3 regions of the Streptomyces sp. NPDC054834 genome follow, and region 1 is predicted to be linked to each of the others. Evidence: riboswitches for the same ligand, from Rfam matches in the RefSeq annotation. Region 1 holds a riboswitch; each other region holds the start of a gene.

Evidence for each region. Region 1 has a riboswitch for cobalamin ahead of ACWGJM_RS29230 (cobalamin biosynthesis protein). Riboswitches for the same ligand answer to the same signal wherever they lie in the genome.
Region 2: another riboswitch for cobalamin. It lies ahead of ACWGJM_RS11600 (HoxN/HupN/NixA family nickel/cobalt transporter); the one in region 1 lies ahead of ACWGJM_RS29230 (cobalamin biosynthesis protein).
Region 3: another riboswitch for cobalamin. It lies ahead of ACWGJM_RS24290 (ribonucleoside-diphosphate reductase subunit alpha); the one in region 1 lies ahead of ACWGJM_RS29230 (cobalamin biosynthesis protein).

Annotation. Positions count from the first base shown of each region.
Region 1 is NZ_JBSGZV010000025.1:79,849-83,114, forward strand. It holds gene ACWGJM_RS29225 (cobyric acid synthase) at 1-526, opposite strand, end outside; gene ACWGJM_RS29230 (cobalamin biosynthesis protein) at 523-1,464, opposite strand; cobalamin riboswitch at 1,566-1,705, opposite strand; gene ACWGJM_RS29235 (hypothetical protein) at 1,834-2,061, opposite strand; gene ACWGJM_RS29240 (anion permease) at 2,098-3,266, opposite strand, start outside.
Region 2 is NZ_JBSGZV010000006.1:259,038-262,303, reverse strand. It holds gene ACWGJM_RS11610 (LAETG motif-containing sortase-dependent surface protein) at 1-606, shown strand, start outside; gene ACWGJM_RS11605 (ArsR/SmtB family transcription factor) at 631-990, opposite strand; cobalamin riboswitch at 1,071-1,256, shown strand; gene ACWGJM_RS11600 (HoxN/HupN/NixA family nickel/cobalt transporter) at 1,286-2,341, shown strand; gene ACWGJM_RS11595 (nucleoside hydrolase) at 2,353-3,266, opposite strand, start outside.
Region 3 is NZ_JBSGZV010000018.1:85,305-88,570, reverse strand. It holds gene mctP (monocarboxylate uptake permease MctP) at 1-688, shown strand, start outside; gene ACWGJM_RS24295 (GNAT family N-acetyltransferase) at 776-1,282, shown strand; cobalamin riboswitch at 1,335-1,459, shown strand; gene ACWGJM_RS24290 (ribonucleoside-diphosphate reductase subunit alpha) at 1,584-3,266, shown strand, end outside.

The DNA.
Region 1 (3,266 bases):
AGGAGGCGAAGACGCCCCCACGGTCGATGTCGCCGACGACGAGCACGGGCAGCCGCGCGTTCCTCGCGATCCCCATGTTCACGATGTCGGTCCGCCGCAGATTGATCTCGGCGGGCGAACCGGCCCCCTCACAGATCACCGCGTCATACGTGCCCCGCAACTCGGCGAGACAGTCCAGCACGGTCCCCAGCAGCCGCTGCTGCCGCCCGCCGTGGTACCCGCGCGCGCTCAGCTCGCCCACGGGCTTGCCCAGCAGCACCACCTGACTGCTCTGTTCCCCGCCGGGCTTGAGCAGCACGGGATTCATCAGCGCGGTCGGCTCGACACGGCACGCCTGCGCCTGCATGGCCTGCGCCCGCCCGATCTCCGCGCCTTCCCGCGTCACGAACGAGTTGAGGGACATGTTCTGCGCTTTGAAGGGCGCGACCTTGACCCCCTGCCGCACCAGCCAGCGGCAGATCCCGGCCGTGACGACGCTCTTGCCCGCGTCCGAGGTGGTGCCTGCGACGAGGAGACCCCCGTTCATTTCCCACGTCCCTTCACGACGATGCGCGCGGCGACGCTGACGCCGAGCGCGAGCAGGCCGACGCGCTTCGAGAGCCGTACGGCCCGTTCGATGTCGGGTACGGCGACGGCGCGTCCCTTCTGGTTCAGCACCGGTCGGTGTTCCACCCGTCCGCCGTACGACAGCGTCCCGCCCAGCCGCACGCCGAGCGCGCCCGCGAACGAGGCCTCCACGGGCCCGGCGTTGGGGCTCGGGTGCCGGCCGGCATCGGCCCCCCAGGCCCGTACGGCTCCGCGCGGGTCGCCACCGGCGACGGTCGCCAGTACGGCGGTCAACCGCGCCCCCGGCCAGCCCGCGAGGTCGTCGAGCCGGGCCGAGGCCCATCCGTACCGCCGGTACCTGGGCGACTTGTGCCCGACCATGGCGTCGAGGGTGTTGACGGCCCGGAAGCCCAGCAGCCCGGGCACCCCGGCCACGGCTCCCCACACCAGGGCGCCCACCACCGCGTCGGAGGTGTTCTCGGCCACGGACTCCACGACGGCCCGGGCGATCCCGTCGGCGTCGAGCGCCTGCGGGTCCCTTCCGCACAGGTGCGGCAGCCGCGCCCGGGCAGCCTCGACGTCTCCGGCCTGAAGGGCACGCCCGATGCCACGGGCCTCGCGCGCGAGGGAGGTTCCGCCCACGACGGACCAGGTGGCGGCGGCGGTCAGCGCGACGGAGGCGGCACGGGAGGGGCGTACGGCCGCGGCGGCGACGGCTCCCAGACCGGCGGCACCGCCCACGCACACCGCGGTGTGCAGCGCGCCCCAACCCCGGTGGTCCCGCCACAGCGCCCGCTCCATGGCACCGGCGGCCCGCCCGAACGCGGCCACCGGATGCCCGCGCCGCGGATCACCGAGCAGATGGTCACCGAGGAGGCCGGCGGCGGCGCCGTACGCGAAGACGCGATCGGCACGCATCGGCTCAGCCGGCCGTGGGGTCGGGCAGCGATCCGGTGCTGTACCTCGAACGGCAGGCGAGCATGGCGATATGTCCTCACTCAGGGTGTCCGCGCCCTGGTTCGACGAGACCGGCGGTGGGAGTTCCTGGCTCCCGGGGCTACCTACCCCGGTGACAGTGGCGGGACCGCGCCGGATTCACACCGGCTTCCTCCCTTGCCGCCGTACATGGCCCCGGAAGTCCACCACGGCCCCGGAAGGGCCGTCAACTTGCTGTTGACCTGCACGAGGAGAGTGTGCTGAGGCCCACATCGAAGCCCGGGTGACGGTGGGGCGGCATGCGAAAGGCTCCTCCCCGAAGTCTTCGGGGAGGAGCCGGTGAGGCCTCGGTCAGGCCTTGTTCATGATCAGGTAGATCCCGTAGGCCACCGCTGCCGCGCATCCCGCGAAGCACACGTACGCCCCGGCGACGGCCGACGCCGCCGAGTCGCCCTGGGCGGCGGCGCGTTCGCGTCGTGCCAGGCCCTGGACGCCCAGGGTGAAGAGGGCCACCAGGCCGACGGTGACCGCGAGGCTGACGCCGAAGACGGAGCCGAGGGCTGCCCAGTCGATCTTCATAACAGAGCTGCTTTCTTGGTGCCCGGGTGCCCGGGGTCAGACGGCGGCGGCCGGCGGGGTCGCCGGGTCGGCGGTGGGGACGGCGACGGGCGTCGCGGGGGACGGGATCGTGGCCGTCAGGTCCTCGGCCACGGTGCCCGCCGGGGGCGGGGTCACGGCGGCGATCGCGGTGGTGACCACGCCGGCCGGCTCCTCGGTCTCGTTGACGTTGGTCGCGTCGACCACCTCGCGGCGGGAGAGCTTCCAGATCGCGGCGCTGGAGGCCACGAGGAAGACCGCCACCAGCGCGGTGCCCCAGTCGCCGAGGTCCGTGACCGTCTCGGCGAGCGCGCCGACCAGCGCGGCGGCCGGGAGGGTCAGCGCCCAGGCGACGAACATCCGGGTCGCCGTGGACCAGCGGACCACTCCGCCCTTGCGGCCCAGGCCCGCGCCCATCACGGAGCCGGAGACGACGTGGGTGGTGGAGAGGGAGAAGCCGAGGTGGGAGGAGGCGAGGATGGCGGTCGCGGCGCTCGTCTGGGCCGCGAAGCCCTGCCGCGGCTCCAGTTCGGTCAGGCCCTTGCCCATGGTGCGGATGATGCGCCAGCCGCCGATGTAGGTGCCGAGCGCGATGGCCATGCCGGCGGAGAGGATCACCCAGGTGGGCGGGTTGGAGCCGGGGGCGATGGAGCCGCCGGCGATCAGCGCGAGGGTGATGATGCCCATCGTCTTCTGCGCGTCGTTGGTGCCGTGGGCGAGAGAGACCAGACCGGCCGAGGCGATCTGGCCGGCGCGGTAACCCTTGCGGGTGGCCTCGCCCTCGGCGTTCTTGCCGATGCCGTAGGAGAACCGGGTGGCGAGCATCGCCGCGATGCCCGCGACGACCGGCGCGGCGACCGCCGGGAGCAGCACCTTGGTGACGAGGACGTCACCGTGGACGGCACCGAAGCCCGCGGAGGCGACGGTGGCGCCGATCAGGCCGCCCATGAGGGCGTGCGAGGAACTGGAGGGCAGCCCCACCAGCCAGGTGAGCAGGTTCCAGAGGATCGCGCCGACCAGGGCGGCGAATATGACCTCGGGACGTATGCCGTTCTCGTCGACGAGACCCTTGGAGATCGTGTTGGCGACCTCCACGGAGAGGAAAGCACCCACAAGGTTGAGGACGGCGGACATGGCCACCGCGACCTTGGGCTTGAGCGCACCGGTCGAGATGGTGGTGGCCATCG
Region 2 (3,266 bases), on a different contig from region 1:
TCGCTGGCCTCCTACCTCGCCCACGGCGCCTCCTTCAACACCTCCGGCGAGCAGATCTTCATCGACTTCGACTCCGTGACCGTCAAGCCGGGCCAGACCGACTCCCTCGACATCGCGGTGCCCGACGCGGGCTGCTTCGCGCAGATCGACCTGTACCGGGGCGCGGTGAAGTTCGACGGCGACCTCGACGCCAAGGACGGCTTCGAGCACGGCGACCTGCCCAAGGGCCCGGACCACCCGGTCATCAAGGACAAGCTGATCGCGGCCTGGAACGGCGGCACGAAGGACTGCACCTCCACCGAGTCCGCCACGCCGACCCCGTCCTCCCCCGCGTCCGTCCCGCCGGCCCAGCCGTCGACCCCGGCCAAGGACAGCGACACCCCGACCCCGAGCGCCTCGGAGTCGACGTCCTCCGGCACGCCGACCCCGTCCGCCTCCGAGTCCACCCCGGCCGCGGCCCCGACGCCCGACGGTGGCGGCGGCGACCTCGCCGAGACCGGTGGCGGCAGCAGCTCCGGCATCATCGCCGGGGGCGCGGCGGTGCTCCTCGCGGGCGGCGCGGCCATCGTCGTCGCGACGCGCCGGAAGCGGACCGCGCGCGGCTGACCCTCCCGGGGGAGGCGGGTCCGGTCAGCCTCCGTCGGCCGCGCAGTGCTTGAGCAAGCCCTGAACCTCCGCGTCCACCACCCGGTACCTGACCACCCGTCCCTCCTTCTCCCCCTCCACGACCCCCGCGGCCCGCAGCAGCCTGAGCGCCTGCGACACCGCGGGGTCGTTCATTCCCGTCGCGATCGCCAGGTCGGACACGGCGAGCGGGCCGGTGCGGTACAGGGCGAGCAGCAGAGCGAGCCGTTTGGCGTCGGCGAGCAGGGAGAAGCGGTCGGCCCAGGCGCGCACATGGCCGGGTTCGCCGATCGCGGCGATGGCGTCGCACACCCGGTGACCGTCGATGGTGCGACGGTCCGCGCGGTCGGCAGGCACGAGATGCATACCGCCATATTCGCAGGCGCCGTTCTGTGATCTTCGATACCTGCGCAGGTACGCAGCTATGCAGACAACCGCCCGCGCCCCTACGGTGGGCGGGCCGTGGTGTTCGGGAAGTCGATGCGATGTCGACGCGGCCCTCGCCACTGTGATCGGGGAGTTCCCGTCCTGTCCGGCACCCGCCGGGGCCACTGGTCGTACGACCGGGAAGGCCAGGGGCGGCGGACGTCATACCCGTAAGCCAGGAGACCGGCCACGGCAGCTCACGAAGTGATCCACGAGGTGCTGGAGCGTGAACCGGATGACCCTGCCCGAGACCAAGGCCGCCTCCTTCCGCTGGCGGCGCGAGGACACCGTCAAGACCGCCGGGCTGATGGCTGTGATCGCCGCCCTCCACGTCGTCGCCTTCGGCATCCTGTTCCTCCTCGTCGCCCCCGGTCACTACGAGGTCGGCTCCAAGGCCTTCGGCATCGGGCTCGGCGTCACCGCCTACACCCTCGGCATGCGGCACGCCTTCGACGCCGACCACATCGCCGCGATCGACAACACCACCCGCAAGCTGATGGCCGACGGCAAGCGGCCGGTGTCGGTGGGCTTCTGGTTCGCGCTCGGGCACTCCAGCGTCGTGGTCGTGCTGGCCGCGATGATCGCCGGCGGCACACAGCTGGCGGGCCGGGTGATGAACGAGAACTCCCGCACCCACCAGGTGCTGGGCTTCATGGGTACGACGATCTCGGCCACGTTCCTCTATCTCGTGGCCGCGCTCAACCTGGTCGCCCTCGTCGGCATCCTGCGCGTCTTCAGGGCGATGCGGGCGGGTTCGTACGACGAGAGGGAGCTCGAACAGCACCTCGACTCCCGTGGCTTCATGAACCGCGTCCTCGGCCGCCTCACCAGGTCCATCACCCGGCCGGGCCAGATGTTCCCGCTGGGCTTCCTCTTCGGCCTCGGCTTCGACACGGCGACCGAGGTCACGCTGATGGTGATGGCCGGCTCGGGCGCGGCGGCGGGCCTGCCCTGGTACGCGATCCTCTGCCTGCCCCTGCTGTTCGCGGCCGGCATGAGCCTGTTCGACACCCTCGACGGTACGTTCATGAACTTCGCCTACCAGTGGGCGTTCTCGAACCCGGTGCGCAAGGTCTTCTACAACCTCGCCATCACCGGCCTGTCCATCGCCGTCGCCTTCGTCATCGCCACGATGGAACTCCTCGGCCTCGAACTCGGCAACGTCGGCTACATCGTCGTCGGCCTGTTCGTGGTCGTGTGGGCGGCGGCAGTGGCGTACTGGAAGGTGGCCAGGGTCGAGGAACGGTGGACGCCCCAGGCCCCGGCCCCGGCCCCCGCCACGACCGACTGAGTCCGCTCCGCCTACGGCCTTTCCACCGTCTCCAGATACAGCTTCACGAACCGGTCGACGTCCACGTCCAACGCCACGTCCACCAGGGCCTGTTCGCGGGCGCCCTCGTGGATCTCGGACTCGCCCGGCCGGGGCCGGCGGTCGACGATCGTCTGGCCCCGGCCCGGGCCGGGGGCGAGGGAGACCTCGACGGGCAGCAGGCGGGTGGTGATGCCCTCCGGGTCGGCGACCGCGCAGACCGCGCCCGCGTCGCCGAGGCCGCCCGCCGCCTCGGCCTCGGCGGAGCCGCCCTGCGTGGTCGGCCGGTGGGCGAGCAGCTCGCCGGCCAGCCGGGTGCCGGGCTCGGCGCTCGCCCGCAGCCGCCGTACCTGGACGCCGGGGACGACGACCCGATGGAAGACGTCCAGCCCGTACATGGTGATCGGCACCCCGGCGGTGAGCAGGACCGCCGCCGCCTCCGGGTCGTGCCAGACGTTGAACTCGGCGACGGGCGTGGCGTTCCCGCCGGCCACCGCCCCGCCCATGAACAGGATCCGCTCGATGTTGCCGGTCACCTCCGGGTGGGTGCGCAGCAGCAGGGCGATGTTGGTGAGCGGGGCCGTCGGGATCAGGGTGACCGGGCGGGGCGAGGCGAGGATCTCGCGGTGCAGCAGCGTCACCGCGTCCACGGCGGCCGGGGCCCGGGTGGGCACGGGCAGCCCCAGGTCGCCCATCCCGTCGTGGCCGTGCACGTGCCGTGCCGAGCGGGCCGGCTCGATGAGCGGCCGCTCGGCGCCCCGGGCCACCGGGATGTCCGGTGCGCCCGCCCGCTCCAGCACGGTCAGGGTGTTGCGGACCACCCCGTCGACGTCCGTGTTCCCGGCCACGCACGTCACCGCGCGCAGGTCCAGGTCCGGGTGGCGGACGGCGAACAGCAGGGCCAGGG
Region 3 (3,266 bases), on a different contig from region 1:
GGCCGGGGTGAAGGTCACCAACGGCCAGCTGGCGATCCCGCAGCTGTTCGAGGACATGTTCCCGGACTGGTTCGCGGGCGTGGCCTTCGCGGCGATCGGCATCGGCGCGCTGGTGCCGGCGGCGATCATGTCGATCGCGGCGGCCAACCTCTTCACCCGCAACATCTACAAGGACTTCATCAAGCCGGACGCCACGGCGAAGGAGGAGACCCGGGTCTCCAAGATCGTGTCGCTGCTGGTGAAGGTGGGCGCGCTGGTCTTCGTCCTGACCATGGACAAGACGGTCGCCATCAACTTCCAGCTGCTCGGCGGCATCTGGATCCTCCAGACCTTCCCGGCCCTGGTCGGTGGCCTGTTCACCCGCTGGTTCCACCGCTGGGCCCTGCTGGCCGGCTGGGCGGTCGGCATGGTGTACGGCACGGTCGCCGCGTACGGGGTGGCCTCGCCGACGCAGAAGCACTTCGGCGGCTCGGCGAAGGAGATCCCCGGCATCGGCGAGATCGGCTACATCGGCCTCACGGCGTTCGTCCTCAATGTCGTCGTGACCGTGGTCCTGACCTTCGTCCTGAAGGCGGCGAAGGCCCCCGAGGGTGTCGACGAGACCAAGCCGGAGGACTACACGGCGGACGCGGGCGACCCGGGCGTCGAGGTGGAACTGCCGCCGGCGACGGCCGGAGCTTCCCACTAGCGGAGGCCCCACACCGGGCAGGGCTGTCGGCGGGCCGTCGGAAAATCCGGCGGCCCGCCGTCGTGTGCGTGGGGCACACTGCGCGCCATGGACATCCGGATCCGCGAAGCGAAACCCGCCGAGTACGCCGCTCTCGGTGACATAACCGCCCGCGCGTACCTCGACGACGGCCTCCTCGACTACGGCGAGGGCGACGAGTACCTGCCCGTGCTGAAGGACGTCGCGAAGCGAGCCGCCGCCGCCGAGGTACTGGTCGCGGTGCGCGACGGCAAGCTGCTCGGTGGCGTCACCTATGTCCCCGACGGCGGTCCCATGGCCGACATCGCCGGCCCCGGAGAGGCCGAGATCCGCGCCCTGGCCGTCGAGCACGGGGCCCGCGGGCAAGGTGTCGGCGAGGCCCTCGTCAGAGCCTGCATCGACCGCGCCCGCGCCACGGAAGGCCGCACCCACGTCGTCCTGTCGAGCCAGCGCTCCATGCACACCGCCCACCGGCTCTACGAACGTCTCGGCTTCGTTCGCACACCGGAGCGGGACTGGAATCCCGTGCCGCACCTGGACGACCTCACTCTCCGCACCTACAAGTTGACGCTCTGAAACCACCCCGACACAACATCTGGTGGTGGCGTGACAGGCGAGCACAAGATGTATGCTCATGCTCGCTGTCGCCACAGGGGAATCCGGTGCGAATCCGGAACTGTCCCGCAACGGTGTACTTGTGCATGTCTGTGCACAGGAGTCAGTCCGAGGACCTGCCGACAGCGCGCCCCGGCCGTCCGGCCCGGGTGCCTTGACGTCCGGGCCTCGTGGAGTGGGCCGGTGGACGCGACGCCGTGCGCGCTCGTGTGCTGCCCCCTGCCCTCCGCCAGGCCCCCTGCCGAGCGAGGGAGTGCCCCACGTGACCATCGCGCCAGCCGACCCGGCTTCAGCCATCCCGGCGACCGAGGCGACCCCGGTGGAGTCCGACGGTCCCGGTGCCGCGCTGTTGCGGACCCTGACCGAGCTGACCGCCGACCTGCCCGACGCCGACCCCGGCCGGGTGGCCGCCGCCGCGCTGCGCGGCCGGTCCGCCCGTGCCGACGAGGCGGAACTGCGCGAACTGGCCACGGAGGCGGCCGCCGGCCTGATCTCCGAGGACCCGGCCTACTCGCGGCTGGCCGCCCGGCTGCTGACGATCAGCATCGCCGCGGAGGCCGCCTCCCAGGGCGTCACCTCGTTCACCGGGTCCGTGGCCGTCGGCCACCGCGAGGGCCTCATCGCCGACCGCACCGCCGACTTCGTACGGCTGCACGCGGCCCGCCTGGACGCGCTGATCGACACCGACGCCGACGACCGCTTCGGCTACTTCGGCCTGCGCACCCTGCACAGCCGCTATCTCCTGCGGCACCCCCACACCCGCAAGGTCGTCGAGACGCCCCAGCACTTCCTGCTGCGGGTGGCCAGCGGCCTCGCCGAGGACGCTGCGTTCGATCCAAAAACGGGGACCCACTCCGTCGACGAAGTCGCCGCGCTCTACGGCCTGATGAGCCGCCTCGACTACCTGCCCTCCTCCCCCACCCTGTTCAACTCCGGCACCCGGCACCCCCAGATGTCGTCCTGCTACCTCCTCGACTCCCCCAAGGACGAGCTGGACTCCATCTACGACCGCTACCACCAGGTCGCCCGGCTCTCCAAGCACGCCGGCGGCATCGGTCTGTCGTACAGCCGGATCCGTTCACGCGGCTCCCTCATCCGCGGCACCAACGGGCACTCCAACGGCATCGTGCCGTTCCTCAAGACCCTCGACGCGTCGGTCGCCGCGGTGAACCAGGGCGGCAGGCGCAAGGGCGCCGCCGCGGTCTACCTGGAGACCTGGCACTCCGACATCGAGGAGTTCCTGGAGCTGCGCGACAACACCGGCGAGGACGCCCGCCGTACGCACAACCTCAATCTCGCGCACTGGGTCCCGGACGAGTTCATGCGCCGCGTGAACGCCGACGGGCAGTGGTCCCTGTTCTCCCCGGCCGACGTGCCCGAGCTGGTCGACCTGTGGGGCGAGGAGTTCGACGCCGCGTACCGCAAGGCCGAAGCCGAGGGTCTCGCCAAGAAGACCATCCCGGCCCGTGATCTGTACGGCCGTATGATGCGCACCCTCGCGCAGACCGGCAACGGCTGGATGACCTTCAAGGACGCCGCCAACCGCACCGCCAACCAGACGGCCGAGCCGGGCCACGTCGTGCACTCCTCGAACCTGTGCACGGAGATCCTGGAGGTCACGGACGACGGGGAGACCGCGGTCTGCAACCTGGGTTCGGTCAACCTCGGCGCCTTCGTCGACACCGCGACCGGCGACATCGACTGGGAGCGGCTGGACGCCACCGTCCGTACCGCCGTCACCTTCCTCGACCGCGTCGTCGACATCAACTTCTACCCCACCGAGCAGGCCGGCCGCTCCAACGCCAAGTGGCGCCCGGTCGGCCTGGGCGCGATGGGTCTTCAGGACGTCTTCTTCAAGCTGCGGCTGCCCTTCGACTCGCCGGAGGCGAAGGCGCTGTCCACGCGTATCGCCGAGCGCGTCATGCTCGCCGCGTACGAGGCCTCC